DNA from 3 places in the uncultured Phascolarctobacterium sp. genome. Region 1 is predicted to be linked to each of the others. Evidence: riboswitches for the same ligand, from Rfam matches in the RefSeq annotation. Region 1 holds a riboswitch; each other region holds the start of a gene.
The links. Region 1 has a riboswitch for S-adenosylmethionine ahead of metK (methionine adenosyltransferase). Riboswitches for the same ligand answer to the same signal wherever they lie in the genome.

Region 2: it holds a riboswitch for S-adenosylmethionine, as region 1 does, so the genes downstream of both, Q4G98_RS10465 (MetQ/NlpA family ABC transporter substrate-binding protein) here and metK (methionine adenosyltransferase) in region 1, are expected to answer to the same signal.
Region 3: it holds a riboswitch for S-adenosylmethionine, as region 1 does, so the genes downstream of both, Q4G98_RS01905 (methionine ABC transporter ATP-binding protein) here and metK (methionine adenosyltransferase) in region 1, are expected to answer to the same signal.

What each region holds. Positions count from the first base shown of each region.
Region 1 covers NZ_CATWDQ010000001.1:299,038-305,704, forward strand. Annotated here, with positions in the region: gene fmt (methionyl-tRNA formyltransferase) at 1-352, opposite strand, end outside; gene def (peptide deformylase) at 375-851, opposite strand; gene priA (primosomal protein N') at 975-3,233, opposite strand; gene metK (methionine adenosyltransferase) at 3,383-4,561, opposite strand; SAM riboswitch class I at 4,658-4,768, opposite strand; gene coaBC (bifunctional phosphopantothenoylcysteine decarboxylase/phosphopantothenate--cysteine ligase CoaBC) at 4,896-6,098, opposite strand; gene rpoZ (DNA-directed RNA polymerase subunit omega) at 6,118-6,303, opposite strand; gene gmk (guanylate kinase) at 6,306-6,667, opposite strand, start outside.
Region 2 covers NZ_CATWDQ010000017.1:8,116-14,782, reverse strand. Annotated here, with positions in the region: gene Q4G98_RS10480 (glycosyltransferase) at 1-705, opposite strand, end outside; gene Q4G98_RS10475 (glycosyltransferase family 4 protein) at 731-1,825, opposite strand; gene Q4G98_RS10470 (sugar transferase) at 1,825-3,150, opposite strand; gene Q4G98_RS10465 (MetQ/NlpA family ABC transporter substrate-binding protein) at 3,499-4,320, opposite strand; SAM riboswitch class I at 4,425-4,524, opposite strand; gene Q4G98_RS10460 (Fe-S-containing hydro-lyase) at 4,632-5,195, opposite strand; gene Q4G98_RS10455 (fumarate hydratase) at 5,209-6,054, opposite strand; gene Q4G98_RS10450 (NADP-dependent malic enzyme) at 6,065-6,667, opposite strand, start outside.
Region 3 covers NZ_CATWDQ010000002.1:48,001-54,667, forward strand. Annotated here, with positions in the region: gene Q4G98_RS01885 (universal stress protein) at 1-102, opposite strand, end outside; gene Q4G98_RS01890 (LysR family transcriptional regulator) at 248-991, shown strand; gene Q4G98_RS01895 (MetQ/NlpA family ABC transporter substrate-binding protein) at 1,214-2,047, opposite strand; gene Q4G98_RS01900 (methionine ABC transporter permease) at 2,074-2,733, opposite strand; gene Q4G98_RS01905 (methionine ABC transporter ATP-binding protein) at 2,723-3,760, opposite strand; SAM riboswitch class I at 3,838-3,939, opposite strand; gene Q4G98_RS01910 (YerC/YecD family TrpR-related protein) at 4,097-4,405, shown strand; gene hisZ (ATP phosphoribosyltransferase regulatory subunit) at 4,395-5,573, shown strand; gene hisG (ATP phosphoribosyltransferase) at 5,590-6,246, shown strand; gene hisD (histidinol dehydrogenase) at 6,237-6,667, shown strand, end outside.

The sequences.
Region 1 (6,667 bases):
CACCGCGGTATTTAGGCAGCAGCGAAGCGTGCACATTGACGCAGCCTAAAGGCGGCAGCGTCAATATTTCCTGATTGAGCAGCTGGCCGAAAGCGGCAACGACGATGATCTCGGGCTGCAATTCCCGCAGCTGCGCGATAAACTCGGGCGTTTTGACCTTAGCCGGCTGATACACAGGCAAAGCCTGCGTTAAAGCGTATTCTTTTACAGGCGTCATAAGCATTTTCTGCCCGCGCCCTTTGGGACGGTCGGGCTGCGTGATAACGGCAACGATCTCGTGCTTACCTGATTCTACCAGAGCCTGCAAGGTGCCCACGGCAAAATCGGGCGTACCCATAAATACAATTCTCATTTTAGTCTCCTTTGGCTGCGGCTTATTCGATGCCGGCAGGCGCTGTTTCTTTAGGTGTCAGGACGGTAGCCTTGTCAATAAACAAGATCCCGTCCAGATGATCCAGCTCGTGCTGTACGGCGATCGCCAGAATACCGTCGCTGGCAAGCCTCATGCGTTTGCCCTTACGGTCAAAAAATTCACATTCGATATATTCGGCGCGTTCTACTTCGCCTTCAAAGTTAGGCACCGACAGGCAGCCTTCGCCGCCGACTACAGAGCCTTCCCTTTTGGTGATGACAGGATTGATCAGCTCGATCAGCCCTTCGCCGACGTCGATAACGACTATCCGTTTGGACACGCCCACCTGGGGCGCAGCCAGACCTACGCCGTCTGCCGCATACATTGTTTCCGCCATATCGTTCAGCAAACGGACCGTTTTTTTATCTATACGTGCTACTTCTTCTGCCTTTAACCGCAGCACTGGGTTACCGGCAACAATAATTTCTAATTTAGCCACGGTCGGACCTCCTTAATTTTTCGTGCCTTATATTATACCACAAGGGCATATATTCTCACTAGGCTCGAAAACACCTCGCCAAGTGTTCATATTATACCATATTTAGCAAATTTCAGGCAATTTCTAAACAACGCTGACCGGGTCGACGTCAAAAAAGACATTGCGGCATTCTTTAAATTCAGAATTCCACAAGGCACGCTTGACCAGCTCCATCTGCGGACATTTTACGAGAATGTTCATACGGTACAGATCGCGCACTTTGGCGACGATCGCAGGAAACGGGCCCAGAACCAAAATTTCCTGTTCCGGCTGCTCCAGCTGCAGTGTCTGCAAAAAGTTGACGATCCGCTGCGCCAGACTGCTGCCGCGTACCTCCTCTTTATCTAAAACTGTTATTTTCAACAGCTCGGTATAAGGAGGATAGCCCAGCTCCTGCCTGGTTGCCAGCTCGCCGGCAGCAAAAGCGTCATAATCCTGCGTCGCCGCCAGCTTGATCACAGGGTTAGCAGGGTCATAGGTCTGCAAGACCACATGCCCGGCCCTGTCACCGCGCCCGGCTCTGCCGGCAGCCTGCGTCAGCAGGGCAAAGGTTCGTTCCGAAGCCCGGAAATCGGGCAGGTTCAACGTCGAATCCGCCGAAAGGATACCGACCAGCGTGACGTTTGGTATATCATGCCCTTTGGCCACCATCTGCGTGCCCAAAAGCACATTATATTCACCGCTGCTGAAGGATTTAAGAATATCCTCGTGCGCAAATTTTTTGACAGTCGAATCCTGATCCATGCGTAATATCCTGATCTCCGGCAGCTCAGCGATCTCGGCTTCCGCCTTCTGCGTACCCGTGCCGAAAAATCTGATCCGGCGGCTGTGGCAGTTCGGACATTCGTCCGGTATCGGCGCGGTATTACCACAGTAATGGCAACGCATGGCTTCTCCGGCGCTATGATAAACCAGCGCCACGGCGCAATGCGGGCAGACGATGCTTTCACCGCAGTCACGGCACATCACAAAAGTCGAAAAACCGCGCCGATTTAGCAGCACTATAGCCTGCTCTCCCTGTACTGCCGTTTGCAGTAGCGCATCGCTCAGCGCCGCCGACAGCACCGATTTATTACCGCGCTGCAATTCCAGCCGCATATCGGCAATTTCGACCTGCGGCAGCATACTGCCGTTAGCTCGCTGCAGCAAACGCAGATGTGTATATATGCCCTGCCGCGCTTTATAAAAGCTTTCCAGATCAGGCGTCGCACTACCCAGCACCACCGGTACGCCGCTCAGCTGCGCCCGTTTCAGGGCTACTGTCCGCGCATGATAGTTGGGCCGCTCGTCCTGCTTATAGCTGCCTTCATGTTCTTCATCAATAATGATCAGCCCCAGATCGCTGAAAGGCGCAAAAACGGCTGAACGGACGCCGATCAGCAGCTTGGCGTTGTTGGTACGCATTTTATACCACACATCGGCACGTTCGTTCTGCGACAGCTTGCTGTGGGCAACTGCAACTTCATCGCCGAACCAGGCCTGAAAGCGTTTAACGATCTGCGCTGTCAGCGCGATCTCGGGCACCAGCAGCAGCACCTGCCTGCCGGCTTCCACAGCCTGCGCTGCCGCCCGCAGGTAGACTTCAGTCTTACCGCTGCCGGTTATGCCCTGCAATAAAAAGGTTTCCTGACGCGGCTCTGTGATCGCGCTGCTGATCGCCTCGACAGCCTGCCGCTGCTCGTCTGTCAGCTGCAGGCTTTCTTTCAGCTCCGTTCTGTTGGCATAGCTGTTACGCAAAACACGTTCTTCACTGCGCTCGCTCCAGCCTTTTTCGCACAGGTTCCGCAGCGTCGCCGCACTCACCTGCACTGCCGCCAGTTCCTCACTGCTCAAAGGGCGTCCGGCTTCTGCCAGCACTTCCAGGGCGTGCATCTGTGCCCGCAGCCGTTTGTTATATGCTGCCAGCGCCTCACGTCCTGCCGCAGTCACAGCAAAACAGCTGCGGGTCTTGATCTTCATTTTATTTTCGTAATCATAAGCTATCAGCTTACCTTCATCGTTATAGACAGCCTGCCGTTTGATACTGGTTTTGCCGGGAATAAATAGCCGCATCGCCTCTGCCGGCGAGCACAAATAATATTCGGACAGCCAGTTGGCTGTTGCCAGCATTTCCGTATCGAACCAGGGACGCGTATCCAGCGTCGCTAAAATTTCTTTACAGTCGTATTCGGCCGGGGCAGCCGCTGCCAGCGAGGTCACAAAGCCCTCTACCGTCTGATGCCCAAAGGGCACCACAACGCGCCAGCCCACATCGACATGGCCCAGCTGCGGCGGTAAGCTGTATGTAAATTGTTTAAACAGGTTTTTTACAGGCAGGTTGATTGCCACATTTACATATTTCATTTAATACTCCATTACTGCAAACTTTAGCTTATTATATTTCTACTATTTTCATGAAAATTCCTTTATTTTTCCTCCAGCCAGCAGTTTAAATACTAAGATAAAGAAAATCACAGCTCCCGCAGGAGCTGTGACTGTATACAAGTTTTAAATTATAAGCCTGCCTGTTCTTTCAGGGAAGCAGCTTTATCAGTACGCTCCCACGGCAGATCGATGTCAGTACGGCCCATGTGACCGTAAGCAGCCGTTTGTTTATAGATCGGGCGGCGCAGGTCCAAAGCTTTGATGATCGCAGCCGGGCTCAGCGAGAAGTTTTTGCTTACCAGCTCGGCGATCTTATCCTCGGCGATCTTGCCGGTACCAAAGGTATCAACTAAAACGGATACCGGCTGCGCTACGCCGATAGCGTAAGCCAGCTGGATCTCGCATTTATCAGCCAGACCTGCGGCAACGATGTTTTTAGCAACATAGCGCGCGGCATAAGCAGCGCTGCGGTCTACCTTTGTAGGGTCTTTGCCCGAGAAAGCGCCGCCGCCGTGACGGGCCATGCCGCCGTAGGTATCGACAATGATCTTGCGTCCAGTCAGGCCGGAGTCACCCTGCGGACCGCCGATAACGAAACGGCCGGTAGGATTGATATAGTATTTGGTATCAGCGTCCAGCATCTCTGCCGGCACGATCGGTTTAATAACATGCTCCATAATATCGGCACGGATCTGCTCCATCGGGATCTCCGGAGCGTGCTGGGAAGAAACAACGATAGCGTCGATGCGTACGGGTTTGCCGTCGTCATATTCTACCGTGACCTGAGTTTTGCCGTCAGGACGCAGATACGGCAGTGTACCGTTTTTACGCACTTCCGATAAGCGGCGGGCCAGCTTGTGGGCCAGGCTAATCGGCAGCGGCATGTATTCTTCGGTCTCGTTAGTAGCGTAACCAAACATCATCCCCTGGTCGCCAGCGCCGACTTCGGTCTCCTCGGCCTTGCCTTCCTTGGCCTCCAGCGCTTTATCAACGCCTAAAGCAATATCTGCAGACTGTTCGTCGATAGAGATCAGCACACCGCAGGTATTGCCGTCAAAGCCGTATTTAGCACGGTCATAGCCAATATTGACTACAGTCTCACGGGCGATCTTGGGAATATCCACATAGCAGTTGGTAGAGATCTCACCGACAACATGGATCTGACCCGTTGCTACCAAAGTCTCGCATGCTACACGTCCCATCGGGTCCTGTTCTAAGATAGCGTCTAAAACCGCATCAGAAATCTGATCGGCGATCTTATCCGGATGTCCTTCTGTTACAGACTCAGAAGTAAATAATTTTCTCATAATTAGCCTCCTTTAAATAAAGTACACATCATCAATCTGCCTGCTTACTAAAAAAAGCGCTCTCATAATGAGAGCGCTGTGTATCATTGTTCAGCATTCTCATCTCACGAATTATCGCAGGACTTAGCACCGTTTTGCAAGACTTTCCTCTTACAATGGTTGCTGCGGTTTCACAGGGCCATTCCCTCCACCAGCTCTTGATGAGTAGTATTCAGTTACAATGCTTATTATAGCGGAACGACTGCCAAATTGCAACAGATTTTACAAAAATCTTTCAAATTTACATCCTGCGGCCTAATGGCGCTTAATGCTACGCCCCCCGGCCTAGCGGCAATCATTTGCGTAAACGCAGGACAGTATTCAAAAGCTCTTCTGCAACTTCTGCTTTGGTCATTTTTTCCAGCTCGCGCACTTCGCCGTCTGGAAACAGGAACTTAACGATATTGGTATCAGCGTTAAAGCCAGCCCCCTGCAAAGTAACATCATTGGCAACGATCATATCCAGATTTTTTTTGCAGATTTTTTCTTTGGCGTTAGCGACCAGATTTTGAGTTTCGGCGGCAAAGCCTACCAAAAACTGTTTTTCCTTACGCTCGCCCAAAGCTTTCAAAATATCAGGATTTTTATCCATAACGACAGTTAAGGCGTCGTCAGTTTTCTTTTTGATTTTCTGGTCGGCTACATCATGGGGCCGGTAATCAGCTACTGCGGCAGCCTTGATCACGATATCCACCCCGCCGTAAACTGCCAGGCAGGCGTCCATCATCTGCTGCGTAGTCTCGACCTGCACTGTTTTGACATTGGCAGGCGGCGTCAGCACCGAGGGCCCTGAAACCAAAGTCACCTCAGCGCCGCGTTCAGCAGCAGCCTGCGCGATCGCATAACCCATCTTGCCGCTGGAACGGTTGCCGACATAGCGGACCGGATCGATCGGCTCACGGGTACCGGCAGCAGTTACCAGAACACGCAGACCTTTCATATCACCGCAGCTTCTGGCAAAGAAGGCTTTGATAAATTCCACGATCTCAGCCGGTTCAGGTAAACGTCCCGCTCCTGAAGTACCGCAGGCTAAAAAGCCTGTTGCCGGCGTCATCACAGTTACGCCATGCGCTTGCAGGCTGGCAATATTTTCCTGCGTCACCGCATTTTCATACATACCGGTATTCATCGCCGGACAGACGATGATCGGCGCCTGCGCTGCCAGCAAAGTCGTAGAAAGCAGATCGTCAGCCAGGCCGTGCGCCATTTTCGCCAGAATATTGGCAGTAGCCGGAGCTACTACAAAAACATCGGCCCAATTGGCAAGAGCGATATGCTCGACATTGAATTCCTGATTGCTGTTCCACATAGACGTCGCAACAGCGTTGCCGCTGATTTCTTTAAAGGTCAGCGGCGTGACGAACTTCTGAGCATGCTCGGTCATAACGACACGCACCTCGGCCCCCTGCTTGCGCAGACGGCTGACCAGATCGACAGCTTTATAAACGGCGATACCGCCGGTAACGCCTAAAACGATTTTCTTCCCTTTTAGTAACAAGGCACTAAGCCCCCTTATCTCAGCGTACTTTACGCTCGTAAGTAATAACGTCGTCAGCGATCTCGCGCAAAGCAGTGCTTACTTCTTTCTGAGGCATATTCTGATTGCCGACAGTCAGTTCGCGGGCACGTTTGGCGGCTAAAATCACCAGGGTGTATTTACTGTCAACTTTCTCAGCTAAATAATCGATAGAAGGGTCAACCATACTCATATTTCTCTCTCCTTATGTGCCGCATGGCAAATTTCATTGATAATAAAATAGGTTCTGGCAGCACGGTAACGCTCTGCTTCCATGATCGTCAAAACTTTATTAGTAGCTTTCTGCGCCACATCGTTGACGACGATATAATCATATTCATTGGCATAAGCCAGCTCGCCTGTTGCCGAAGCCAGCCGGCGCTTGATCACGTCTTCGCTGTCCGTACCGCGTTTATAGATACGCGAGCACAGCTCGTCCAGTGACGGCGGTACGATAAACACAAACACTCCGTCAGGGAAGCGTTTTTTGATCTGCATCGCGCCCTGGATGTCGATCTCCAAAATGACATCCTTGCCCTGATTGAGCAGCT
Region 2 (6,667 bases), on a different contig from region 1:
ACAGTAGTCTGTAGTAATAACTTTTAATCCTAATGCTAAATATTCTAAAAGTTTTGTAGAGGTTTGTATGTTATAAGGATAAATATCTGGTATATAATTAATGCCATATTTACATTCAGATGCTAATAACGGTACTTTTTGATAAGGAATATAACCAGAAAAATGAATATTCTTGTATGATCTATATTTCAAATATAAATCTTTTTCATATTTCCCTATAAGCAATATTGTATTTTCAGGAAAATGGAAAACAAATTTTCTTAATAAAACATCTACATTCCTTCCTCTACTAATATCGCCAATATAAAGAAAATCATATTTTTTATTAGAATTATTAATAAAAAATGAACAATCAATACCCATATCTCTATAATAACAAGGCACTCTGTCATTAAAAACAAACTGTTTTCTCACTTCTTCATTCAAAAATATTCTTGCACTAGGTTTACTGTTTAATAAAGATTTAATAGTATTTTTGACTTTCGGAAATATTCCAACAGAGGCTGAAGCATATTCATGTATTACCGGCCGATCTATTTTTCCCAAATCTATTCCCATAAACTTCCATATTAAATCATACTCATACAAATTAATATTTTTTTCATTTCTACTATCTATACAAATATATTCACTAAAGAACTTCTTATATGCTTCTATTTCCGGTAAATATGCTTTTCCATTGCTCAAGAATAGTATTTTCTTCAAACTAATTTACCTCTTTTTATATAACTTACAGTCCATAAATTGTTTTCTTCTTTTCTATAATATTCTCAATATAATATTTTTCATCTAAAGGTTGTTTTTTCAAACTTTTATTAACAGCATTTTCAAGTAATGCTATCCATTCATCTTCCTGATTACTTTTACAAAGACTATCACTGTCTAACAGGTCTCTGTTTCCTCTAATATCAGATGCAACACAAGGCACGCCGCAAGCCAGTGCCTCTATTAGCGACACTGGAAGTCCTTCTCTTCTGGATGGAAAAATAAATAAATCAGCAATTTTACAAATTTCCAATACATCTATTCTGTAGCCTAAAAACTTTACTTTATCACCAATTCCCAGTTCTTTGGCTAAATTTTGCAGGTATTCTTTTAATTCGCCTTTACCACAGATAAGGTAAATAAAATCTTTATTATCTAGTTTACTTAAAGTTTTTATAACAATTTCATGGTTCTTATTCTCGTTTAACTCTCCTACCGATAACAGAACCTTAACACCATTGGGTATGCCTAATTCATTTTTCTTCTGTTCTTTATCTATAGAAATACTGTGTATTTTTTCTATATCCACGCCAACACCAGGTACATAATATACTTTGCCATTATCGTGCAGGCTCCAGCTTTTTGCTCTGATATAGTCTTCCTGATTTATGGTTATCAGCTTATCTGTAAACTTTGCGCAAAAGCGTTCAACCGGATAGTAAATAAGCCAGTTTAAAAGTGGCGCACCCTTGTAGAAATGAAATCCATGCGCTGTATAAATTACTGTCGTATCCTTAAACTTTCTTGCTGCCAGTCTCGCCAGAACTCCAGCGACAGGTGTATGGCAATGGATAACGTCATAATGATTTGTTTTTATTATTTGTTTTAACTGTTTATAAGCTACAATATTGCGTTGTGAAAATGGTGAGCGTACAAAATCTATATCAAAGTATTGATCGCAGTTTGGTATGACACATGGTTCGCCAATAAAGTCATTTTTTGCAGCAACGTGTACTTCCCAGCCATGTTCCTTAAACATTTTGAGGAAGGGTAAATGGAAAGTATTAATATGCGTTTTTACTACGGTTGCCACAAAAAGGACTTTTTTCTTTTGCTCCATTACTTTCCCTGTACTCCTTCGGTACTGCTTTTTGTCAGCAGAACTTTGAATGTTTGCAGCATGATCATCAGGTCGGTTTTGACGCTGACGTCCTGTATATACAGCAGGTCGTAGATCAGTTTGTCATAGGCACTGGTATTGTATTTACCTGCTATCTGTGCCAGGCCCGTGATGCCCGGTTTTACGTTATGACGGTAATCATATTCAGGATTTTGGGCAATAAACTGCTTAACGAAAAAGGGTCGTTCCGGCCTGGGGCCGACGATGCTCATTTCGCCTTTCAGCACATTGAACAGCTGCGGCAGTTCGTCAAGCCTGGTGGCCCGCATGACCCTGCCAAATTTTGTGATCCGAGGGTCGCCTTCCGCTGCCAGCACCGGCCCGCATTTTGCTTCCGCGTCCTGTTTCATACTGCGGAATTTATGTACAAAAAAGGTTTTGCCATATAAGCCGACACGTTCCTGTGAATACAGCACCGGGCCTTTGCTGTCTACGCTGATCATGATCGCGGTAATCATCATTACCGGCGACAACAGAATGATCGCTGTCACTGCTACTGTAATATCCAAGATCCGTTTCAGCACCCGCTGTTCGGCCGTCAGCAGCATCCGCGTCACCCGCTGCATGGGGATGTCGTCTACTACTAAAATGCCCGTATTCTTGCAGGCCAGTTCATACATGGTCGGTACAAAAAAGATCTGTTTCTTCGTGCTGCGTGCATAGCGCAGTATTTTTTCTTTGTCCGCAATCGGCAGCTCCGCACCAATAAAAACATAGTAGTTGGCGTCGATATGCTGCTGCCAGTTGGTCTGTTGACAGCTGTCACAAACAGACTGCAGCGCCTGTTCCAGACCATAAGTTTTGGCCAGTTTATTTTGGATGCGTGCTGCTTCTTCACCGGCTGCAAACAGTACAGCCGTCTGCTTGGGAAAGTGCTTCCATTCCCACTGGTGACAGACGTATTGCCAAATAGCCAGTAAAACAAACGAAAACACTGCTGAATAAACAAGTACGACACGTGAATAATCAAACTGGCGAAAAAAGAAAGTCATGGCCATCGCCATGATGTAAATATTGGTCACAGCAACCAGAAGATTAAGGAAAATATCTACCAGTTTTTTGCGGATCAGGCTGAACAATCCATAGACGTTGAACATAAAGAACATCATGATGACCAGGATCGGTAAAAATTCCAGATGGAAAGCTATCTTATCCGTTTGTTTATTGCCAAGCTCCAGCACCATAGCGATACTGGTAGCCAAATATAAACAGAATATGTCACCGATGATCAAAATTATCTTACGCAGCAAAGAATTATATCCCACTGGAATCCACCCATAATCAATACTTTGGTATTTTTTCTTTTCTATAAAATATTTCACCAATAATTCATAATTATTGTACCACGGTTGTACCCCCCCGCAAGACATAAGCACGTTTTATTTTATATTTCAGTCAGCTTTTTGCTCTTACTTATATTTTTATCGTACCTATGTGGCAATATTTACAATATCACTTGCCAGCACCGCTTCTGCTGACATGCAAAAGCCTGACTCTATTCCCATAGAGCCAGGCAAAAAAATATTCCCACCTCAACTTTCGCTGAGGTGGGAATATTTTTTTCATTTCCTGATCAAGCAATGATCAGCTACTTAAATCAAACAAAACTTTCATTAAAATGCGGGTACGACAGCGCCTTTATATTTTTCTTCGATGAATTTTTTTACTTCCGGACTAGTCAAAGCTTTATCCAGTTTTTGCAGTTCAGGACGCTTATCGTCGCCTTTACGAATCGCCAGGATATTGGCATACGGAGAGTCCTTAGGTTCGGTAAAGAGCGAATCTTTGACCGGATTCAGCTGTGCTTCCATGGCAAAATTGGAATTGATCACAGACAGATCAACATCATCCATGGAACGCGGCAGCAGAGCAGCCTCAATTTCCACGATCTGCAGGTTTTTAGGATTTTCAACAATATCACCAGGCGTACCGGAAATGCCTACACCGTCACGCAGTTTGAGCAGTTTGGCGCTTTGCAGCAAGGCCAGCGCACGGCCGCCGTTAGTGGGATCGTTAGGGATAGCAACTTTAGCACCGCTGGGAACATTATTCAAATCTTTCAATTTTTTGGAATAAACGCCCATCGGTTCGATATGTACCTTGGTATAGGCCACAAGCGGCAGATTCCGTTCGGAAGCGAATTTTTCAAGATACGGGGTATGCTGGAAGAAGTTGGCGTCTAATTCTTTATCTGCCAGTGACAGGTTGGGTTTTACATAATCACTGAATTCAATGATCTGCAGGTCAACGCCTTCTTTAGCCAGCTGCGGTTTGATCAGATTTAAGATTTCGGCATGCGGCACAGGCGTTGCGCCTACTTTCAGCACCACCTTTTTATCGCCGCTGTTAGCGGCAGGTTTGCTGTCGCCGCCGCAGCCGGCAACGACTAACGCGATGCTGAACACTGCCAGCAAGGCTAAAAACAACTTTTTCATAAACAATCTCTCCTTTAATAATGAATTTAACACAGTACCTATCTTGGCTCGGTCGGGCAAACAAAAAAGCTCTTTCCGAGGAAAGAGCGCTTGCTTCTGCTTTCCTCTCATCTATCAAGAATGTTCTTGCAGGATTTAGCACCATAGCCGGGGCTTGGTTGCCGGGTTTCACAGGGCCTGTCCCTCCACCGCTCTCGATAAGAGTGTGTTATTCGATTGGCATTATGATAGCTCAACTAAATAAGCTTGTCAAGGTTTTTGTAAAAAATAAGAGGCTGCCGCTGCAGCCTCTTAAATATTTGTTAAATTTGTTACTCTTTGCTGTACTTGGCAATGCCGACTTTGTAAAAATCATTGCCTTCGCTGTCGATACAGACGATTGCAGGAAAATCTTTAACTTCGTAACGGCGGATAGCCTCAGGCCCAAGATCTTCATAAGCGATCATTTCTTCACCTTTGATAGATTTGGCAATAACGGCTGCCGCACCGCCAACAGCGGCGAAATAAACAGCGCCATGTTTCACGCAGGCGTCAATAACTTCCTGCGAACGCAGTCCTTTGCCGATCATCCCGCGCATGCCCTGCTCGATCATAGTCGGAGTGTATTTATCCATGCGGCCGCTGGTCGTCGGACCGGCGCTGCCTACTATTTCACCCGGTTTAGCGGGGCTGGGCCCAACGTAATAGATCACCTGATCACGCACATCAAAAGGAAGCTGCTCGCCCTTGTCCAGTGCTTCAGTCATCCGCTTATGCGCAGCATCGCGGGCAGTATAAATGTAACCGCTGATACGCACTACGTCGCCTGCATGCAGGTCTTTAATAGTTTCTGCGCTTAAAGGCGCCGTAATATATTTGATAGTAGCTTCACTCATTTCAGGCCCCTCCTTACAATACCACTTCTGCACGACGTGCAGCGTGGCAGTTCAGATTTACGGCAATCGGCAGAGAGCCGATATGGGTCGGTGCGTATTCAATATTCACAGCGACAGCAGTTGTACTGCCGCCCAGCCCTGAAGGGCCTACGCCAGTCATATTAACACGTTTGAGAAGTTCTTTTTCCAGTTCTGCATACTGCGGATTGGGATTGTGTTCGCCCACCTTACGAGTAAGGGAATATTTAGCCAGAATCGTAGCTTTTTCCATATTGCCGCCAATGCCTACGCCGACTGTAACAGGCGGGCAGGGATTCGGGCCGGAACTGCGTACAGTGTCAACAACAAATTTGATCACGCCTTCGACGCCGTCAGCCGGTTTGAGCATTTTTAAAGCGCCCATATTTTCACTGCCACAGCCTTTCGGAAAAACTGTGATCTTGATTTTTTCGCCGGGCACGATGGTTGTATGAATGATTGCCGGCGTATTATCGCCAGTATTTTTACGTACAAATAAAGGATCGTCAACAGAGGATTTACGCAGATAGCCGCCGACATAGCCATCGGCGACACCGGCGTTGACAGCCTCATACAGGTCGCCGCCAACAAAATGTACTTCCTGCCCGATCTCCAGAAAGACCACGGTCAGACCGGTATCCTGACAGATCGGTACAGCTTTGGCTTTGGCCAGTTCGGCATTCTCAACGATAGTCGTCAATATTTCCTGCCCCAAAGGAGATTCTTCGGTGGCAATAGATGCTTTTAATTTTGCCAGCAGCTCTTCCGGCAGGTAATAGCAGGAATCTTTACAAAGCTTACTGACAGCGGCAGTTATCTCCTGAACTTTTATCTCGCGCATAATGGCCTCCTTATCTGCCGACACGTTTCATAGTGTTGGCACGCACTTCTTCGGGATCGACTTTGATGCGGGCGATGCCGGTTTCCATGGCCACACGGGCTACTGCAGCAGCAACTGCCGGAGCAACACGCGGATCAAAGGCATCGGGAACAACATAATCAGCACGCAGATCTTTCTCGTCGATCAGCTCGGAAATTGCATAAACAGCAGCAACTTTCATTTCTTCGGTGATCGCTTTCGCACGCACGTCGATAGCGCCGCGGAACACACCCGGGAATACGGTAACGTTATTGACCTGGTTCGGGCTGTCACTGCGTCCGGTACCTGCAACAGCGGCACCAGCTGCGATAGCGTCAGCATAAGAAGTTTCCGGCACCGGATTAGCCAGTGCAAAAACGATAGCTTTATCAGCCATGCTGGCAATGATTTCTTTAGTAAAGACGTTAGGTGCGGAAACACCGATCAAAACGTCAGCGCCTTTGGCAATCTCTGCCAGATCACCTTTTTTATGCTCTTTATTGGTGACTGTAGCCAGGTAAGACTGGATACGGTCAAGCTTAGCGTCGATACCTTCGTACAAAGCGCCAAAACGGTCGACCATCGTTACATTTTC
Region 3 (6,667 bases), on a different contig from region 1:
TGTTACTTCAGCATCAAGCTTCTCGGCCAGATTAATGCCGTAATCAAGAATTTTACCAACCGAATCGGAACTGTCGATAGCAATTAAAATTTTCTCTTTCATATAAATCCCTCCCTAAAGTTGCAGTCTTATGCTTCACTTGACGATTAGTCTTTTCTTTAATATCATTATAACAACAATAAATTTATACTTAAAATACTTGTTTTAGAAAATATAATACCTAAAAAGTATGAATGGAGGAAGGTTTATGAATTTGCAGCAAATGCGGTATTTTGTAACGGTTGCGCGCCTGGGAAATGTTACAGAGGCTGCTAAAGCACTGCATATTGCCCAGCCGCCCTTAAGCAGGCAGATCAAGCAGCTGGAACAGGAATTAGGCGTAGAATTGTTTGACAGGTCAGGACGGCGTCTGCATTTAACAGAAACAGGGCATTTGCTGCTGCACCGGGCGGAAGAGATTTTAAATCTGACGGACAGGACGATGTGTGAGTTATCCAGCAATGAACTGGGGCAGGAAGGTATTCTATCGCTGGGAGTCGTAACTTCGATGGGGTTGATGGTACTGCCGCAGCTGATCGCCGCTTTTAAAGAGGAGTATCCGAAAATAACCTATCGTTTATTGATCGGTGAGACACTGCGGGTGATCGAGCTGCTGGAGAAGGGGATCATCGAGATAGCGATCGTGCATCTGCCGGTCGACGAGGATTCCTTTGACAGCTATAAGCTGCCGCCGGAACGGCTGGCGCTGGTTTATGATGCGGCGGTTTTTCCGCAGCTGCATGGGGATTATGAGCTGCCTGTGAGCCGGCTGCAGGGACTGCCGCTTTTATGCCATCGCCGCTATAAGGAGCTGATGGAACAGGCAGCTCAAAAAAACGGTATCCAGGCACAGTTTTTCTGCCTCAGCGACGATAGTAATTCATTGATCGCCTGGGCGAAAGCCGGGCTGGGTCTGGCAGTGATCCCTGAGTCAGCGGAAGCGATCGCTTAGCGTGAGGGTTTAGCCTGTATCCGTTTTGCGGACCGGAGTTTGATGACAACGGCGGCGGTAGTCTGGGCACGAAAGCATTATCATGCGCCGACAACGCGCAATTTTATCAGTTTCATCCCGCAGTATTTTGAACAGAAGAAAAAGTGAAGGCAGCTTTACTGCCCAAAACAAAAGCCACGGAACTTTTACAGTTCCGTGGCTTTTAGTATAAGCGTTATTTCGTTATTTCCAGGCTGGTAAGATCGTGCCCTGGAAGTGGTCCAGAATGAATTTTTCATTGTCAGCCGACTGATAGATCGCTTTCAGCTTGGCGATCCGGGGATCGTTTTCGTTAGTCTTTTTGGTAACGAAGATATTGACAAACGGATTGTCAGCAGATTCCAGAATGATGGAATCTTTAGTAGGATTAAGACCGGCGGGAATAGCATAATTGGCGTTGATAACTGCCAGCGTTACGTCGGGCAGGCTGCGGGGAATTGTCGCCGCGTCCAGTTCCAGAAATTTGAAGTTATGCGGATTTTCAGTAATATCAGCAACAGTGGTAGTGACGTTTTTATTGTCTTTGACTTTGATCAGGCCGGCATTAGCCAAAACCAGGATGGCACGGCCGCCGTTGGACGGATCGTTGGGGATACCGATAGTGGCGCCGTCAGGAATAGCGTCGCCTTTTTTCAAGGTTTTAGAATAAGCTGCCATCGGGAAGTTAACGGTTTTAAAAACTTCGACCAGATCAAATTTAGGCTCTTTTTTCAAGGTAGCGTCCAGGTAGGGACGATGCTGCATGCTGTTGGCAAAAACCTCGCCCTGGAAGAGCGCCACGTTGGGAGTGACATAGTCGTTGAATTCGACAACTTCTACTTTCAAGCCTTGTTTTTCAGCCAGTTTTTTGACGTTATCCATGATTTCGGCATGAGGGCCGGCAGTAACGGCGATTTTTACAGGTGCGTTGGCTTCAGGTGCTTTGGCTGCTTCTTTTTTGTCGCCGTCGCAGCCGAAGGTGGTGAATGCAGCCGCGCATAATGCAGCCGCGACCAGGATCTTAGTAAGTTTTGTCATGAGAATATCCCCTTTACAAGATGTTTTTAAAGTTTATTTTTGTTAAGCTTTTTGGAAAAATAATCGCCTAAGGACTGAATGGACTGCACCATAACGATCAGGACGACAACGGTGATCAGCATTACGTCCATCTGAAAACGCTGATAGCCGTAACGGATCGCCAGGTCGCCCAGGCCGCCGCCGCCTAAAGTGCCGGCCATGGCCGAATAACCGATCAGAGCGATCACGGCGAGCGTGATACCTAAAACGATGGAATGCAGGGCTTCCGGCAAAAGCACTTTGCGGATGATCTGCAGCGGACTGGCGCCCATTGCCTGCGCTGCTTCGATAACGCCGTGGTCGATTTCCAGCAGCGAGGACTCGATGATGCGGGCAATAAAGGGTGCGGCCGAGATCGTCAGCGGTACGATAGAAGCGGTAGTGCCGATCGAAGAACCGACTAAAAGACGGGTCAGCGGAATGATCGCTACCATTAATATAATGAAGGGAGTAGAACGGGTAGCATTGACGATAGCGCCTAAAACGCTGTTGACAGGCGCGTTGGGCAAAATATGGTTTTTACGGGTGACGGTCAGGATCACGCCGAGCGGTACGCCGATAAGTGTGGCGAGGATCGTGGAAGCCAGCACCATATAGCAGGTTTCCCAAAAGGATTTAAGTAAAAGTGCTAACATTTCAGGAGACATAACCGATCACCTCAACTTTCAGCTGCTGTTCGTGCAGATAGTGCAAAGCATTTTTGATACCTGCGGCGCTGCCGGAAATTTCGATGACCAACGTGCCGAAGGGAATATCCTTGAGCGAGTCGATATTGCCGTAGATGATATTGATATCGACGTCGAATTTTTTGACCATGCCGGAAACGATCGGGTCGCCGGCGGAGTTGCCGATGAAGGACAGCCGCACGATCAGCTTGCTGCCTTCAGTATAAGTGTCACTGAGGGCCGAGGACTGCAGCAGTGCCGGCAGCTCGACATTGTTGATGCTTTTGATGAAATCCCTTGTAGTGGGTTTCTGCGGATCGGTGAAAACGTCAATCATCGAACCTTCTTCAATGATCTCGCCGTTTTCGATAACGGCTACCCGGTCGCAGACCTCTTTCACGACCTCCATCTGGTGCGTGATCATGACGATGGTCAGATTCAGGCGCTTGTTGATATCCTTGAGCAGGTCCAGAATGGATTTGGTGGTCTGCGGGTCAAGGGCCGAGGTCGCTTCGTCGCACAGCAGCACCTTTGGATCGCTGGCCAGAGCGCGGGCGATACCGACGCGCTGTTTCTGTCCGCCTGACAGCTGGCTGGGATAATAATCGCCGCGGTCCTGCAGCTGTACCAGCTCCAGCAGCGGCTGTACCCGTTTTTGGATCTCATCCTGGGGCAGTCCCTGGATCTCCAGCGGGAAGGCGATATTGTCGTAAACTGTACGGGAGGCCAGCAGGTTAAAGTGCTGGAAGATCATGCCGATGTTCTGGCGCGCTTTGCGCAGCTGCTGGTTGCTCATGGCGGTCAGCTCCTGACCGTCCACAAAGACCTGCCCGCCTGTCGGTACTTCCAGCATATTGATGCAGCGGATCAGGGTCGACTTACCGGCGCCGCTGAGGCCGATGATGCCGAAGATCTCGCCGGCGTTGATATGCAGATTGGTTTTCTTTAAAGCGTGGATATCGCCTGCGTTGCTGTAGTAGGTTTTTTCCACATTGCGTAAATCGATCATACAGCGTTCCTCTTTCTTTTCTAAAATCGTAAAAAAACCCTTCACACAGGTGAAGGGTAACGAATACATATCGTACTGCTTCATCTGCCGGATTTACATCCGTTGGATTTGGCACCGTTCACTCAGTGATGGTTGCCGTAGCTTCATAGGGCCAGTCCCTCGGCTACTCTTGATGAAATACCGTTTGGAGTTGTTAAACAAAATAATACACTTACAAACGGCGCTTGTCAATAAAAATTTTTAAATTTTTGTAAAAAGCCTTGCCTTTCACAAGATAAAGTGATAAAGTATAAAAGAAAAATGGTAGCAGTACCATCTAATTTTAAGGAGGCAATCATGGCTGCAAAAACCAGAGACCATTTGACCGACCAGTTATTTAAAGCGATCCTCAGCTTAAAAGACGAGGGACAATGCTCAAACTTTTTTGAAGATATCTGTACTATCAGCGAGCTGAAATCCATGGCGCAGCGCCTGGAGGTGGCCAGGATGCTGGATGCGGGCAGTATTTATGAGGAAATAGTAGAAAAAACAGGCGCCAGCACGGCAACGATCTCCCGCGTCAAACGCTGCCTGGTTTATGGGGCCGATGGTTATAATTCGGTGATGCCGATACTGAAAAAGGAAGCGAAGCCAGATGCTGAATAATAAAGCGCTGCAGGTACCGTATGGGACCCGGGACGTGCTGCCGGGAGAAGCGGGCGCCAGGCGCATAATAGAAAATAAGCTGGCTGCGACTTTTAAAGCCTGGGGCTATGACGAGGTGATCACGCCGACCTTTGAATACCTTGATACCTTTGCCGCCGCCGGACAGTTGTCGGACAGCAGCTTTAAATTTTTTGACCGGCGCAATAATATTTTACTGCTGCGTTCGGATATGACGACGCCTTTGGCACGGCTGGTAGCGACGCGGCTCAATGAAGGGCCTGCGGTGAAAAGGCTTTTTTATCTGGCCAATTTGTTTCGTTATGAAGAAGCACAGGCCGGGCGGCAGTGCGAATTCAATCAGGCCGGCGTAGAACTGATGGGCGCGGCCGGGCCTTCGGCAGATGCCGAGATGCTGGCTTTAGCGGTGGCTTCGCTGCAGGCGGCGGGTCTGCAGGATTTTGTGATCAGCGTTGGCCAGATCGATTTTATCAACGGCCTGATCGAAGCGGCAGAGGTTACGGCAACGCAGGCCCAGGAATTGAAACGCTGCCTGATCGAGCATGACGTGGTACGACTGGAAGCGCTGGTAGATGGCAGCAGGATGCCCTTAGAGCAGAAGGCGCTGTTCAAGGAACTGCCCTTTCTGCACGGCGGCTTAGAGCTGTTGGATAAGGTGGAGGCATGCGGGCTGAACTCTACCAGCGCTCAGGCTGTGCAGGATCTGCGCGAGATCTATGCTTTGGCTGCGGCTTATGGTGCGGCAGCTTATCTGCGTTTTGACCTGGGACTTTTGCGCGACCTTGATTATTATACAGGTATGCTGTTTGAAGGCTATGCCGAGGATATGGGCTTCCCGATCATTGGCGGCGGCCGTTACGATACGATGATGGAAAATTTTGGTAAATCGTGCCCGGCGACCGGCTTTGCTATCGGCATCGACCGGATCATGCTGATTTTGAGCCGCCGCGGGCAGCTGGATAATATCAGCAGCTGGGATGTTTTGGTAGCGTGGCAGGCGGGCTGTTTACCGCAGGCGATCGTGCAGGGCATGCGTCTGCGCCGGAGCGGCAAGACCGTGAAGCTGGCGACAGAACCGTTGAGCCAAAGCGAAGCTGTGGAAGCGCAGCGCGCTAACGCCTGTGATACACTGCTGTATATCGAAGAATGATAAAGGAAGTGCCGTGATGGATTATATTACCGTAGCGCTGCCGAAGGGCAAGCTGTTCCAGAAATCTGTGGACCTGCTGGCTAAAGTCGGCTACAGCGCCGATAACGTAACAGAGGATTCGCGCAAGCTGGTCATCAGTAATGAGGCCAGCCGGGTGCGTTTTATAATTACCAAAACTGTCGATCTGCCGACGTATGTGGAATACGGTGCTGCCGACATCGGGATCATCGGGAAAGACGTGCTGCTGGAGGAACGCAAGGATGTTTATGAGCTGCTGGACCTGAAATACGGACGCTGCCGTTTGATGCTGGCAGTGCCGGAGCAGATGCAGCGGCCCAAGCTGACTGATTACGCACATTTACGGGTGGCGACTAAATATCCTAACTGCGCGCAGGAATATTTCCGCAGTCTGGGGATTCAGACCGAGATCATCAAGCTTAACGGCTCGATCGAGCTGGGGCCGATGGTGGGACTGTCGGAGCTGATCGTTGATATTGTGGAAACAGGGCGGACCCTGAAAGAAAACAAACTGGTGGAGGTAGATTCCATCTATACGGCGACGGCACGGCTGATCGCCAACAGGGTCAGCTTTAAACTGAAATTTGACCGGCTGGATAAGCTGGTACGCGATCTGCGTAAGGTGCTGGATGAGGAGGAAGAACAATGCAGGTAACAGATGCCAGAGGGATGAGCGCTGCCGAGATTGCGGCGCTGATGCAGAAAAAAGCTTTTGATGAATGTGAGCTGTCGCCGGGAGTGCAGGCAGGCGTTACTGCGATGTTCGGCGCGCCGCTGACTGCGGCGCAGGTAGTAGATAAGATCGTTGCCGACGTCAGGGGAAGCGGCGATGACAAGCTGCTGTATTATACCAATCTGCTGGATAAGGCAGGCCTGACCGCTCAGAATATCCGTGTCAGCGAAGCTGAATTTGCGGAAGCAAGGCAGTCGGTCGATACGGAAGTAGTGGAAGCTATCAAACGGGCGATCGCCAATGTGCGCCGCTTCCACGAAGAACAAATGCCCAAGTCCTGGCTGACCAACCGCGACTGCGGCGCTATGCTGGGGCAGAAGGTGACGCCGGTGGATTCCGTCGG